DNA from 2 places in the Kosakonia radicincitans DSM 16656 genome. Region 2 is predicted to be linked to the other one. Evidence: riboswitches for the same ligand, from Rfam matches in the RefSeq annotation. Region 2 holds a riboswitch; the other holds the start of a gene.
What was found. Region 2 has a riboswitch for fluoride ahead of Y71_RS30540 (hypothetical protein). Riboswitches for the same ligand answer to the same signal wherever they lie in the genome.
Positions count from the first base shown of each region.

Region 1 (7,885 bases), 2.5 Mb from region 2:
GTCAAGTAATGAAAGCCAGTTCAGATTCGAATAACCGGTTCCGAAATCGTCAAGTGCAAACATGATACCGGTACCCTTAAAAAAATCCATCGCTTGCTTGATATCATCGGTTCCGGAGCTTTGTCTTTCCGTAATTTCAAGAATAATAGACTTGCCTGCAACGTTTTCTTTTTTTAACGTGCTCAGCAGTTTTTCACGAAATTCCGCAGAGCAGATATCAGCACAACTCACGTTGATGCTTAAAGTGATATCGTTGTTCAGCAATATTGGCGCACACTCCCTGATGGCATGCTCAACCACATACTGGCTAATCTTGGCTATTAAGCCATTTCTTTCCGCAAGCGGAATAAATATATCAGGGCCAATATATCCTATCTGAGGATCTGTCCAGCGTAAAAGTGCCTCTACTCCGGTTATATTCCGGTCTTTAACTTTGTATATGGGTTGATAGACGAAATGTAATTCCCGATTCAGAATTGCATTTTCCAGCCGGGAAAGTAATGATTGCTTATGTGATAAGCCATTAACATACAGCGTGCCAATCAAAGACCCGATAATAAAGGACAGGCTAAATAAAAACGCCAGGACATAAATATTGTTTTTGAAGAAGAGAGAGTGTGAGGTTCCGGTAATAACACAAATATCATTCACCCTGTTGCAGGAGTGTTCAGTAAAGTACAACAAAGAATGAGCTTTATTATGCTCTACCGATTCCAGTAATTGCGTGTTTTTGCCAATCATGAAAAAATGATTTTCGTGGTTAAAATCACCTATGACAGCATCAAAATCCATTTTATTGGCTTCCTCCCAGAAACGCTTGAAGGCAAAGGGAGAAACCGTTATGGCGAAGTTATTGGTGTAAAGAACATCTGCGGTAATGTTCTCTTCTATCAATGCGTCAAATACCCAGGTATAACTACCCCGATTAACCTTATTTCTGAATATATTTAAAGAAACAGGTGAATTCAGTTTTCCCCAGAGGGCTGAACAGATAATTTTCTCATCATCAACATAGGCGATATCCTTAATCAGAGGGTAGGGCCAGAGCTGTTTTCGCAGCGCATTCAGGTACTGGCTACTGCATGGCTCATAGACTGCGAACTCCTGTCGAAGTCCATCAATCAGTTTTACCTGCTCGATCAGGCTGTCACTGCGTGCCAGAATTGAATCAGCATAATCTTCCATTTTTTCATGGATATAGTAATAATAAACCCCTTGTCCTGTGCCGTACAGAACGCCGAATGTTAAGACTATTGAAAGCGTGTAGATACTGATCCGGTGGTGGATAATTTTCAGTATTTGCATTGGCATTATTGACAGCATCCCCCTGTCGTTATGGTTATCCGGCGTGAACGCTTTGCATAATATTGACCATACTCCTGCCATCGCATTGTGACATGAGAGGTAAACAACAGTTTTCGTGATTATCGGCCGTACGGTTCTGGACTTTATCAGTAATGTATACCCATTCCCTCATTCGGCGATACCTGTGACCCTTACCCCGAGTCATAATCAGGAATAACCGGCTTCAGTCTGGCTAAATATTCTGGCAATTCCCTGACTTTTCGGGAAATTTTGACAGGGTCATCCAACCCCGTGAAAAGGGGGAGTCTCTGGTCAGAGTGTATGCAGCCAGGCAACGATCTTGCGCAGCATTGCAACCATACGACAGTTAGAAATTACAGCTGTGTTATCAAAGCCTGGCTGTGTGGAAAACCGAAAATATCACATACGCCACCGGGTTCTTTCCGTTAACTGTGCCCGGTTCCTCTGGTCTTGTCGCGCCTCAGGAGAAAGCATGAAACTCCTGTCTTCTCCGGGGGCCTTTTCCTGGCCCGCCGGAACATGTTACCGAACGACCAGAACAGGGCATCTGGCGTGTCTCACCACTGCTGCAGCGTTTGAACCCAACAGATAGGTAGAGATATCCGGTCGATGGGAGGCAATGATGATTAAATCCGCATTAATCGAATCGGCAAGCTTGAGGATTTGATCCTTTGGTGATCCGGTTGCAACATGGGTCTGGATCTTTTCGGATGGCAATTTGAATTGCTTAGCAAGCTCATCCAGTTTTGATAATGCAGCATGCTGTATTTCTTTCATTTTCGGCATTTCAATCGAATAGGCCAGACCCAACGTTGAATAATACGGTAACGAAGGTATAACCGTGAGAAAATGCACTCTGGCGGTATTCATCACAGCGTGCGCCTGAACAAAGGGAATGACCTGGTGGGTCAGCTCTGTTTCAGAGATATCGATGGGAACCAGAATAGAATTGTACACTTTAGACCTCCTGTATTATTTTGTTTAGTTGAGAATAGTCTCTTTACAATTAAAAAATGTGTACCTGCAGCCAAATTTTGATTCCATTTCACTCCTTATCGAAGATGAAACATACCGTGGGAAGGTACATCAAAATCAGAAGGATTCATTCGGACAGTAATAAAGTCGGAGTCAGTTTCATTATCATGCTTGTTCAGGTGAATATAACCTGAAGGGTGTATGCCGGTTTTCACCGGCATACACACGGCAGATGCCATGATGATTTCGGTCAGGCACGGCGAACAAAAGCTTTGATGCCTGCATATCGGGCTTCATTGCCCAGTTCCTGCTCAATGCGCATAAGCTGATTGTATTTTTCAATACGTTCGCCGCGGCATGGCGCGCCGGTTTTCAGATGCCCCGCCCGCAATGCCACCGTCATGTCGGCGATAAACGTGTCCATGGTTTCACCGCTGCGGTGCGAAATAAAAGCGCCCCATCCGTGTTCATGACACAGTGAAACCGCGTCGAACGTCTCGCTCAACGTACCAATCTGGTTGAGTTTGATGAGCGCCGCGCTGGCCAGGTTTTCTTCAATACCCCGGCGGATATACTTCACATTCGTTACGAAAAGGTCGTCACCGACCAGTTCGGCGCGTCCGCCAAGTTTCTCATGCAGATGTTTCCAGCCAGCCCAGTCATCCTCGGCGAGCCCGTCTTCAAGCAGGACAATGGGGAAGTGGCTCATCAGTTCACCATAATAATCCGTCATCTCTTCAGCGCTCAGGGCGCTGTTTTCGGTGCGAAGGTGATATTTCCCGTCACGGTAAAATTCGCTGGATGCCGGGTCCATACAGATACTGATATCTTCCCCCGGTCGGTAACCGGCTTTCTCAATGGCCTGAACAATGAATTCCAGCGGCTCACGGTTCGAGGAGACGGCCGGAGCAAATCCCCCTTCATCGCCCACCGCAGCGGAGAGGTTCCGGGACAGCAGGATCTGGCGCAGAGTCTGATAGACCTCGTTGCCCTGACGAACGGCCTCTGCCAGCGTTGAAGCACCGTGCGGTGCTATCATGAATTCCTGAAAATCGGCTCCCTGACCACGGGCATGAACGCCACCGTTAATAATATTCATACACGGAACGGGCAAAAGGCTGGCATTGAGTCCGCCGAGATAGCGGTAAAGTGGCTGACGGGTGACCTGAGCGGCCAGTCTGGCCACCGCCAGCGAAACACCCAGAATGGCATTGGCACCAAGTCGGCTTTTGTTCTCCGTACCGTCCAGTTCCCGCATCAGATTATCCAGTCGCCGCTGCTCCCGCACATCGGTTCCCCTGACGGCGTCGCAAATTTCTGTCTCCACGGCCTTAACGGCATCACGGACTCCTTTCCCGCCGAAACGCCCGGGATCACCATCGCGGCGTTCAGTTGCCTCTCTTGAGCCGGTACTGGCCCCGGACGGTACCGATGCACGTGCCATCTGACCATCTGAAGTAAAAGCGTCCACCTCAACCGTGGGATTACCGCGAGAGTCGAGAATTTCGCGGGCCGTGACTTTTTCAAGTAGAAAATTCATACAGTTCTCCTGTAGCTCAGTCGTGAATGTGTTTAATCAGAACGTCTACGTTCAGGTGGTTAACGTATTCAGCCGAACGGGACGTCAGTGCTCCCATAAAACGGTTCCGGTGGCCTGCAATCACCAGGTCCACACCGGTGTCGGTAATGCATTTCTGTACATCTTCAAAACGCCGCATGGTGACCAGCTCTCGCGCGTCAACGTGCTCCGCCACAGAGGACGTCAGCTCACTGAACAACGCCTTCGCCTGAACAACGTCTTTTGATACGGCATCGTCCATCAGGCCGTCCGATATGTAGTTCATCTCCCGATAGTCATTACAGATATGAGCAAGTGTGATGTTCATTTGCAGCAGGCGGGACAGAGTTGCCGCCAGTGCGAGCAGGGGGACGCCATCCTCTTTCCCCTGAACAAGAACAAGTGCATGTGTGTAGATTTTCATGGCTGTCTCCGGCTTTGATTGAGGAAGTGTTCCAGCCAGGGCAGAAGCTGTTTCTTCCGGCTGACCATGTCCGGCACGGAGCAGGGCGCCGCGTTGCCACTCTCCGGCCCGGCGAAATACAGTGTTGAAAAGTATTCACGGATATCAGTCACCATCAGCACGATAAGTCCGGCTCCGGTTGTCACCGCCATCTGCGCCATCGCATTTTGCAGTTCATCCAGTACGGGAGTGACCTGGCCTGGTGAACTCACCTCCAGTTGTGCGATACGCACATCCGTGCCGGCGAGCGAAAAGGTCTTAAGGTCTTTATGCAGAAGCTGTTCTGTGGACTGTCCGGTGATATCGGTTTTGGCTGCCAATAGCCCGCGGGCAAACGCCTTACGTTTTACTCCCGACAGAACGCAGAGTTCAGTGGCTGTACGGATATCGTCTTCCGTCGTGGTGGGTGAGCGCAGATTAACGGTGTCGCTGAGCAGCGCGCCAAGAAGCAGGATGGCGTGAGTCGGGGGCATTGTGCGGCGCATTTCTGCATCCATCAGCAGCCAGAGTACTGTTGCGCTGCTGCCTGCCGGTTTTATCCAGACCTCCGGCGGCAGTTGCGTGACCAGACCGCCAAGCCGGTGATGGTCGATAATCCCGATGATATTGCTCTGGAGGAGATCAGCAGGCCCCTGTGCCGGTTCGGTAAAATCGACCAGCCATACCGGTTCACCTTTCAGTGGAATATCAAGCAGGGGCGGCAGGGAGAGCCCGGCAGCTTCAAAAATATAGCGTGTCTCAGGATTCGCTTCACCGGGCCGCCAGGCACGGGCAGGACGATTACACCGGTTGAGCCAGCCCGCCGTCACGGCTGCGGTGCAGACAGCGTCGCTGTCAGGGTTAAGATGACCAAAAACATTAATCAAAGATGTATCCCCGTTAAGGGAAGTACACAGGCCGGAAGGATTTATCGACGGCCTGACATACCTCCTGAAAATCAAGAGTCATATCAGGCGTCATCAGCCCCGGACGGGGCGGTTGGGAAAGGTGGAACGCCATCACCTTGCAGGCAGTATAGGTCAGAAGAACAAAGCTGTCAGCCACCATTTCGGCTGGTTAATACTTAATTGCCACGGGTTCAACAGACGGCTCAAATGTCACGCTGGGCTGATTTCAGTGCATCCCTGCAATTGTCGGGCGCGGCGCCATGTAATGTCAGGCTGCCGCCCCGGCTGTTTGATGACTGGTGGCCGTGACATTGCTCTGCAAAAGCTGAGCGGCCTTCTCACGCTACCAGAGGCGAGTGTTCGACAATCTTACCCGACTCCAGCTTAATGAGCCGATCCGCCAGATGGAAATAGCGATCGTCATGAGTAATGGCGATCACGGTTTTCCCCTCCGCTTTCAGCATTGGCAGCAACTCGAGATAGAAAACGGCCTTAAACTCCGGATCCTGGTCGGCAGCCCATTCATCGAACAGATAGATCGGGCGGTTCTCCAGCCAGCTCTGCAACAGGGCCAGTCTTTTACGCTGCCCCTGAGAGAGTGCGACGGTAGAGAAGCGCCCGTTGTTAAAGCTGACTTTATGCTTAAGTTTGAGCAGGTTAAGAAGATGCTCAACCTGTGACTGCGTCCGATCGGTGACGAACACAACATCATCAAAGAGAAAGAAATCGCTGAAAATCACTGAAAAGTGCTGACGCCAGTGCTGGAGATCGTCTGCCGCGACAGGGTTGCCATTCAGCCATAGCTGGCCGCTGTCAGCGGGGAAGATCCCCACCAGCAAGTTTGCCAGCGTGGTTTTACCGCTACCGTTGCCGCCAACGATAAAGACACGCTCCCCGGGCGTAAAGGTCAGGCTCAACGGGCCGAGGGAAAAACGTTCCCCATCTTCACCCTGATACTGGTAGTGAATATTCTCCAGTGCCAGAGAGGTAAATGGTTCTGCCGCGTACGTTTTCGGGGAAATTTCCGGGCTTAATCCGGTGGTAAGTTGCTGGACCCGCTGCATTGCGATCCGGGCACCTGCGATGGCAGGCAGAGCAGAGAGGATGCCTTCCACCGGAACCACCATATACAGGAAGACCATGATATAGCCAGTCAACGTTCGGGTATCCAGTGCCAGCATGTCGCGCAGCCCGAAGAGTACGACTCCGATAAAGGCAAAAAACAGAATACTGCCCCAACTGCTGGCCAGACCGTACAGTGCGTACCCCCGGGTGCGCTCCCGGCATACGGCTTCAATGGTATGGGACAACTCACTGCCAACAAACTGCTGGCGGCGCATGGTATTGAGCCTGAACTCCCGTGCGCCATCGAACAATTTTTTACACTGCTGAATCAGCGTATCTTCCCGTTGACGCGACGTGCGCAACAGCCCCATTGCCGGGCCCTGAGCCGCACGATAGCCGAAACTTCCCAGCAGGATGGCAACGATAGCCAGCAACAGAACGCTCGGCGACAGGCTGCCAAGGTAGATGAGGCAGCCAGCGATCACTGCACCATAGATACAAAGGTTAGGCAGGCTAACAAAAAAGACTACCAGCGTATCGAGATCCTGCGTCAATGCCGATAACGCTTTCGCCATTCCGGCTTTTTCCAGCTGCAGCCAACTGGTTTCACTGATGTTCCGGACCAGTTGTTTACGCAGTCGGGCTTTCACCTTTTGGCCCAGCGACATAAATGTCGTTTGAGAGATAACCCGGCTGGCCAGCATCAGCAGGGTCAGCAGGGCGAAGTCGACACCGGGGCTGAACCAGGCGGCGGACAGAGGCTGGTTAAGGCTGTGGTTAATCATTGCCAGCAGCGTAGCATTACAAAAACCGCTGATCAGCCCAGCGATCGTGGCGAGGATAAGCCAGCCTCGAACCATCCTGAAGACCATTATCAATACCGACATCTGTATTCCTTTCACTTTATGCACATTCTTTATTCAGCCTGCCGGGATACTTTGCCCCGCAGCAGTGGCCATATCAGCAACGGGACACCAATCAGCGAGGCGACCAGCCCTACAGGCAACTGACGTGGATAGAGGCCATTGCGCCCAATCCAGTCAGCAAACGTCATGATGGTGGCGGCCAGCAGGGCTGCGGCATACAGCTGCGAGAGCGGCGTTTTGGCACCGAGCCTGCGCGCCAGATGTGGGCCCAACAGGCCAATGAACGATACCGGTCCCACCAGTAATGTCGCCAGTCCGGTCATTACGGCGGCCAGGCTCAATACAGCAACCCGCGCCAGCGGCAAAGAGACACCGAGCGAACCGGCAATACTGCCCATTGGCAACAGCAGCAGCCAGCGGCGAAATAGCGGAACCACGGCCAGTAATAGCAGCGTTGAGGCAAAGAGGATCTCTGCCAGCGGCGCGCTGATGTAGTAGGTGCTGCCGGTCATGAGCGGCAGCAACATGGCGCTTGCCGTGAGATTATTGAGCATCACCAGGCTGACGGTGGCCTGACACAAGGCATTCAGCGCCAGTCCATTGAGCAAGACTCGCTGCGGGTTAAACGCTCCGCGACGGCTATTCCACAGCGTCAGCAGCAGACTGAGCGTTGCCCCACTCAGGCTGCTCAGCAGCAGCCCGCCGCTGCTGGCGGGGAAAAGCACAACCCATGCCATGACGCCCA
Region 1 is NZ_CP018016.1:2,679,543-2,687,427, forward strand. It holds gene Y71_RS12975 (EAL domain-containing protein) at 1-1,311, opposite strand, end outside; gene uspF (universal stress protein UspF) at 1,849-2,283, opposite strand; gene eno (phosphopyruvate hydratase) at 2,552-3,841, opposite strand; gene Y71_RS12990 (adenine nucleotide alpha hydrolase family protein) at 3,858-4,283, opposite strand; gene Y71_RS12995 (DHHA2 domain-containing protein) at 4,280-5,188, opposite strand; fluoride riboswitch at 5,266-5,334, opposite strand; gene Y71_RS13000 (cyclic peptide export ABC transporter) at 5,548-7,161, opposite strand; gene fhuB (Fe(3+)-hydroxamate ABC transporter permease FhuB) at 7,191-7,885, opposite strand, start outside.
Region 1: it holds a riboswitch for fluoride, as region 2 does, so the genes downstream of both, Y71_RS12995 (DHHA2 domain-containing protein) here and Y71_RS30540 (hypothetical protein) in region 2, are expected to answer to the same signal.

Region 2 (7,885 bases):
ACCATAGCGAGAAAGCAAAAACACAAATCAGGCCCAGTGAAAGGAGAATTAACGTCATTATTAAATAGTCCATGATAGCCTCCATTTTTATACTGTGACCATTTTAGCATGTCATGCAATTTAATATGTGAATGTAAATGATTTTTATATTCAATGGATAATATGGCAACAAAGTCAGTCTGGAGAAAAGATGGAATTTATAAGCATATTGTATGCCACACTCGACGGAAACCGTCAGCATACACTCAGAAAAAATGAACCTGCATGTTTTGCTGATTTGAACCTTGATAAAGTTATCACTTCGATAACTCATGATCGGGAAGTGTATAATATTAAACCATTTTTTTATTCACCATTAGAATATCTTGACGATATCTACTATCGGCAGGGCATAATTCAGGATGTTGGAAATGAAAATCTCTATAGTGCTATAAAGGAATTCTCATCTGACATGCAGAAAATTAGAGAGATTTCTGGGAAAAAGGAGTGCCGGTACTATCATTATCAGCAAAAACGTTGGGAACTTGAGTGTATACTACTTTATTGTCAGTCGGTTACAAAATTCCGGGAGCATTTAAGCTCGTTGTTACTTCGGTCGTCCGGTATGACAAATTTTAGAAATTATCTTTCCGGATACATTGATAGTGAGAATTTCAAAAGTTTATCCGCAATGGCAAGCCGGATAAAAGATAATCTTGAGGGAATTCGCTATAATCTCAGAATTAAAGGTGACACAATCAATGTGGAACACCATGCAGATGAAATAAACTATAGCGATAAGATTATTAGTGTTTTCTCAAAATTCAAACAACGTGATGTAACGGTTAAACTTGATTTTAAGAGTCATGACACTGTCATGACTAATGTTGAAGCCAGGATTCTGGAGTGCGTTGCCAGACTTTTTCCGTCTGTTTTTTCTGAACTCGATACGTTTATTGAAACCAGAAGCGATTATCAGAGTCATACACTGAACATTTTTGAACGTGAAATCCAGTTTTATCTTGCCAGCATCGAATATTTCCGCAACTTTCAGAACGCTGGATTATCATTTTGTATTCCTGAGATAAATGTTAATAATAAAAATATAACAGTCACCAACGGATTTGATCTGGCTCTTGCTTATTCACTTCTGAAGAAAAAAGAGAATGTAGTATGTAATGATTTTCAGTTGCGGGAACGTGAACGCATTTTAGTTGTTTCTGGCCCTAATCAGGGAGGGAAAACCACATTTGCCAGAATGATCGGACAGTTGCACTATCTGGCTTTGCTGGGGCTATACGTTCCCGCAGAGGATGCGAATTTGTTTCTGGTCGATAATATTTTTACTCATTTTGAAAAAAGCGAAAATATTCATGATTTTAGGGGTAAATTGTATGACGACCTTGTACGGATCAAATCTATACTTGATGTGGCTACATCAAAAAGCCTTATTATCATGAATGAGATTTTTACCTCAACAACTTCACACGACGCGTTATACCTTGGAACCCAAATTATTAAAAAAATAGTGATGCTGGATGCACTTTGTGTATGTGTGACTTTTATCGATGAACTCACCAGACTGGATCGGGCTATCGTCAGTATGATGAGTACGGTGGAAAATGATGAAAGGGCTTCACGAACCTACAGGATTGCCAGAAAACCTTCGGATGGCGTGGCGTGGTCAGCGACATTGGTTCAGAAGTATGGTCTGACATATGAAAAAATAAAAGGGGAGTTGAATGGATGAACGTATATCTGATGTATAAAGATGCTGATTTTGTTTTGGATGATATCTTCCCGGATAATTTCAATATCCAGGTGAGAGATCTGGGGTTGGATGTATTATTCCAGAGTCTTTCTGCTGGGGATGAGTTTTTATATTCAGTGGTCGAAAAAGCCTGTTCTCAGTCGCTTGCTGACGTTCCGTGTATTGAGTACAGACAGGCTATTTTGCGTGACTGTCTTTATAACTCAAATATTATCAGTGAATTTTATCAGGCGGTTGTTGAGTGCCTGGCGATGGAGAAAGAAAAACTTCACTACATTGTATTTGGTCATTCCCCCTCAGCAATGCTTCATCAGTCAATTTCCTTCACTCGTTTTTTTCTTGAAAATTTAAAGAAAGTCAGAGCTATTGCTGAAAAAAATATTTATTTTTTTGATTCATCCGGAATGACACGCCTCCTGAAGATGATTATCCAGGAACTGAATGAGGATTATCTGAGGGGTATAGAAGAACATCTTAAACAGATGGACTTCAAAAGAGGCGTATTAATGAGTGCCAAGCTTGGTCCGGGAAGTCGTGGAGACGAGTATATTCTCAGAGAACCCAACTCGCCGGATAAGTGCTGGTTCAGGCGCATTTTCTCAAGGAGACCTGAACATTACTCGGTTCAAATAGCCCCTCGTGATGAAAATGGCTTCAGAGCACTTAGCGATTTACGGGATGAGGGACTGGTACTGGTTGCTAGTGCAATGGCGCAGTCTACAGAGCATTTACGGAATTTTTTCAAATCACTGCGTGCAGAGCTAGGATTTTATGTGTGCTGCATTAACCTTGCTGAAGAATTAAATAAACGCAATTTACCCCAGTGTTTCCCTGTTCCTGTATATAAACGAGAGCGTCGTCTGGTTTTTGAATCGTTGTATGATGTTTGTCTGGGGCTTACATCAGACAAGAATATCGTCGGCAATACATTAAAGACTGATAATAAAAACACATTCATTATTACCGGTGCAAATCAGGGCGGGAAGTCTACCTTTTTACGTAGTATTGGACTGGCACAGATAATGATGCAAAGCGGAATGTTTGTCGTGGCTGAGTATTTCTGTACCAATATTTGCGGTCAAATCTTTACTCACTATAAGTGTGAAGAGGATAGCTCTATGGTTAGTGGAAAACTGGATGAAGAGCTCCTGCGTATGCGCGATATCGTTGATCTTCTGGAACAAGACGATCTTGTCCTGTTCAATGAGTCGTTTTCAGCGACCAACAGCCGGGAAGGGGCTGATATTATCAGGGGGATTGTGATGGCGCTTGCAGAGAGCAGGGTAAAAATTTTTTTTGTTACCCATTGTTCAGAGTTTGCCTGCGCGTTTTATCAGGAATTCCATCCAGATACCGAATATCTGTGTGCTGAAAGACGAGACGATGGTGAAAGGACGTTCAGGATCGAGGAGGGAGCACCGATGGATACTAGCTTTGGTGAAGACTTATATCAGGCGGTTTTTACATCTGATGAGCTTGCATGATCCTCTGTTCCTGATAAAAACAGAACAGGGATGTGTTTTTAAAGCATTGCCATCATTAAATGGCCAGCCGCTTTCATCAGTAGTGAATCGATAGAATGGTGTTATTAATAAAAGAATTGCTGTTCTGACTAAATGCCTCGTCTTCAGAAGGAAAAGTGGAGAGCATTGTCATACCACCATACAATCCAGTGGTAACATAAAAACTCCACGCTGGGGCACGGTGGAACGGTCCGGCAACATATGGACACATACTAGTGATACGCAGATAATCATTGCTAATAATGAATTATAAATAAAACACTTAAACCCACAGAATATCGTAACTTACTCCAGTATATAGCGACCACTGATGGTTTTGTCTTCGCTCATTTCATAAAGGACTGGGACACCCGTAGGGATATGCAGATCCATTACATTATTTTCGTCTGTCTGCTCAAGGTACATTGTCAGAGCCCGAAGCATATTGGCATGGCCGATCAGTAATAATGTTTCTCCGCTGACGACGCGGGGAGCGATGACATGCTGCCAGTAAGGTATAACTCTTCGTAGTGCCATCTCAAGACTTTCACCTTTTGGGAGATCTGACAGAGCAATATGGTGATAGCGGGCTTCGCGATGGAGAAGTTGTGGGGCTGCCGCAAGCAAAGGCGGAATACCTCGGTAACTTTTTCGCCAGTGATACACCAGTTCCTCGCCCATTTGTTGTGCCGCTTCATCTTTCCTCATCCCTTGCAGGGCGCCATAATGACGTTCATTCAACCGCCAGGTTTTACTCACTGGCAGCCATAACAGGTTCAGTGTCTCCATTATCAACCAAAGTGAATGTATTGCCCGGTTGAGAACAGATGTACAGGCTGAATCTATCTGTATACCAGCCTGTTTTATGAGCCTGGCTGCATGTCGGGCTTCTTCTTCTCCTCTCCTGGTCAGCGTAACGTCTGTCCATCCTGTAAAACGATTTTGCTGATTCCATTCACTTTCGCCATGTCGGAGCAAAATTATTTTTCCCATGACCCAGAACCCGTTGTTGTTAATAGTACGTATCAATAAATTGCCAGGGTTTTCCTGGCATTCACGTTTAATAACCTTTTTTTTTCGATGTTCTGCTGAGAAAATGGCGGACCAGCAAATGGCTGCTACTCCCGATGAAAAGGGCAATAGCGATTGCCACGTAATCATCAGGAAGTGCGGAAAAAAATACATCTGAGATTAGGAAAACCAGACAAGTTGTCAGTATTCCGATGACCGTTGATAGTAAGAGTATTTTAGGATTCACAGAGGACCTCCTTATAGCCCCCAGATCGAAGGTATGGGGTAGGTACAGGACTGGCTTTTTTAAAGGCTGGCTTACCGATAAAGACTGCCGCCTCACCCATAGCGTTTTCAATACGCTCAACTGATTGTATTTTTCAATGCGCTCTCTGCCGCAGGGGGCACCAGTTTTTAGACGACTGTAACGAAGTCCGCAAACGAATGCGTCATTATTCAGGTCCGAAATTTCACGTAATGTGGTGATGGTTTCTTGATTCTTCGTTGTCGAGCAGGTGAATTTTCCTGGACGATAATGGGGGGCTGGTCCGCCGATGTGGTTAAGCGGGTCGGCCGAAGCTGGAACACTACAGACAGTGTAGCGCAGCCCAATAACATGAATGAAAAGAGAACATTTTGACAAGGGCGTTTTGTGGAATGAGAAGAAATTGTCTGAATTTCGCATAGAAACACCTGACATACATGCTTAAAAGGAAACAGCGATATTGTATATCAGGCGTCATCATCCAGTTTGAAAGTACTGGCGGTTGGGAAAGGTGGAGCACCATCACCTTATGGATTGAGCTTAAATGAGACTTTCTCTGAAATCAATATTTATTACGGCATGCCATATCAGCGATGTGTTACAACGGGAAACAGGCAGGTATTGTTAACTTGATATTCGCTCTCCCGCAGAACGAAAAAAAATTGGTGAATATCCTGATGAGTTATCCATTCGCGGACGAAAATCATCATTCACCTTTCGCCCCTGTCGGAGGTGGTGCAGCAGTGTCTGTTCCCGGATGTGGTCTGGCGTAACCAGCCCCGTGTGGAAAAACGCGTGAATCTGCGCTGGCACAAGGTACAGCGGAAGGAAGATAAACGCTGGTGCCATGAGGCCATGCTGCATCAGAGCCTGGTCGCGCGGGCTGATCTGAGTGTTCAGTCGCCGGAAACGGTGGGAGCATAGTATTCGCGCTGGTCGGACGAACTGGCATCGATGTTCTGGCAGTGGCGCAGGCGCTTTCCCTCGCTGGCGGAACTCAGGTGGCACCAGGACGCGGTGATCCACTTTGGGTGTGTTCTCCGCCCCCGGGACACGGTGGAGGAGTAGCCTGACGGCCCGCGTGCGGCTGACCGCTGGCGCGTGCCCTCCAAGCTGAACCAGCTTGGAGGGCATATGATACATATGGAACTGGCAGACATTGCCCGTCGCTGGTCGCTGCGCACCGAAAGCAGGGGCGGTCAGTGGGCAATGTTGCCTTTATCGAAGTCGGCGCGTTAAGGGAAAACGAACAGGCAGACGCATGGGGCTGCCGGCGGGGATTCAAAGCGGCCAGCGTGGTGGTGTAGGTGAAAGTGTCACGGGCAGATTTTCTGCGTGACCGGCTGAAACCCCACAGGGCAGTGGGGGGATGGGCGATTTTTGTTATTTTCTGTGTCTGGAGGATGTCATTACCATTGATGAACTTCCCGACCGCTGGGGGCTACTCTGGGTGAATGAAAGGAGGCGCATCACAGGGCCAACTCTATGTCTCGACAACATCAGAGTAGCAGTTTACCCGCCGTAAGGCAGGAGAAGAGGCTTTGCGTTGACACGAACAACTGGGAACAGATCACTGATGTAAATATTATCAGCGAGTATACTATGAATGAAAATGATCTTCATGTGGCTGCGTAACGCTATGGTTTATCGACAAGGTTATAGACTGGAAAAAAGCCCATTAGTTGCTCTGTATTTTGCTACAGAAAAAATTCAGATGAGCTAACTGATGCTGCTGCTTTCATGACTTGGGATGTTCCAGATAGTAAATTAGATGTAATGCAAAGTTCGAAATTTCTTGGAGTAATTCAAGTAGAGCGAAATTTTTGCTAAGAAGTGTATTATAAAAGCTGTCATTTTTATGGGGTGAATTATGAAAATTATATCGCTGACCCTTTTGATGTGGTTCTTTTAAAAAGATTGATGACTATCTTGAAAATGTAAATTTCTCTTAATTTATTATAATTTAAGGTTGGGCTAAAAATAAAATAAAAACTTTAATTTTTTTATTTAAAGATATTGGGTCTCAGTGTGTCTGAAATAAATTTTTTTGAAGCCTTTTCTTTAATCTTTGAAATTGTTCTAGGGCGAAATGGACTCCAACTGCAGCGGAAATTAAGATAATGTCGACATGTTTAATGAACATCAAGCTATAATAAAACAACTACCTATAAATCAATGAGTGAAAAATCAGGGGTGTATCGCTATTTTCAAAAGGGATTAATGATGAGGCTTATCCTGCGAACCTTTTTGATACAATATCGCAAATCGATGGGGTAAGCCTTTCAGATTTAAAGGGGAAATTCATGGTTATTAAAAATAGTTATTCCTAAAGAAAAAATTGATGAAGTTCGGGAGGATTGAATTTATATAGTTTGACTAAAGAATTTATTTATCCTGAGATAATGTATTTCACCGAGTACATGCAAGACAAAATAGTCTCAAGATATCGAATCCGAACGTAAACTGCTCCTTCATGATTTAATTTCGGAACATACTAACTTTGCTTTTTGCTGTTGTAACCTTGATAAAGGATCGCACTCTGATCTAACATGGCTCCGTTATACCGTTGCGTAAAGCAACATGCCAATGTCCCTGCAATCTGAGAGGGACGCCTTCGGGTGATTGCTTGCCAAAACCGTCATGACCTGAGAGACGGAGCCTTCGGGCGGTAACTCCGTTTAACCTTTGAAAACGGAGGTCGTACAGCGACGAAGGTCCTTTTACTTACAATGCCTGTTTATGGCCTTTTCATCTCAATGGTGGTTCTCGCCAACGTTTCCTCTTTCGTTCAGACGCTGAATTCCGGTTGCAAACTTTGCGGCGTGGGTATGACCATTTGGAACATTTGGGCATCTTCCACGACTGCATTGAGAGCAGAGGAGCGCGGCGTCACTTGCGTTCGAGTGAAACGAGTACCAAGTGACGCGCGCAGCGCATAACTGGCAGAGCTGACGCACTGCCGTTTCAACAACCTTTTTACCAACTGACCAACACGTACTTAAAGGTTTAAGGGCCTTAAAAACGTACTTCATTCACTGTTTGTTCATTTATTAACCAAACGCCTTACCCGTAAAAACGGGTCAGGACTTCATTCAAAGAGGAGAAAAATCGACACGATATCGATGGCGACACCAGTCAACCAACTGGTGTGTGGAAGCAGACTGATTAACATCAGCCCGGTGAAAACCGCGAACAGGTCAGAGACCTGGGGAGCTTCGCAATAACTCAACATTTCGCCGCCCCGATGCACAGATATCTGTCGAGACGCAGGAAGCGCAACCATAAACCGTGCCGTCGGGGTGAAATTCATCGTCTGGAGCTGTGGCGCAGCCGGTGTAAGTGCTTTTCCGTTCACGC
Region 2 is NZ_CP018016.1:5,206,114-5,213,998, reverse strand. It holds gene Y71_RS25050 (universal stress protein) at 1-1, shown strand, start outside; gene Y71_RS25045 (MutS-related protein) at 191-1,729, shown strand; gene Y71_RS25040 (MutS-related protein) at 1,726-3,234, shown strand; gene Y71_RS25035 (2,3-bisphosphoglycerate-dependent phosphoglycerate mutase) at 3,559-4,245, opposite strand; gene Y71_RS30540 (hypothetical protein) at 4,313-4,948, opposite strand; fluoride riboswitch at 4,990-5,064, opposite strand; partial or broken gene Y71_RS31195 (plasmid SOS inhibition protein A) at 5,261-5,596, shown strand.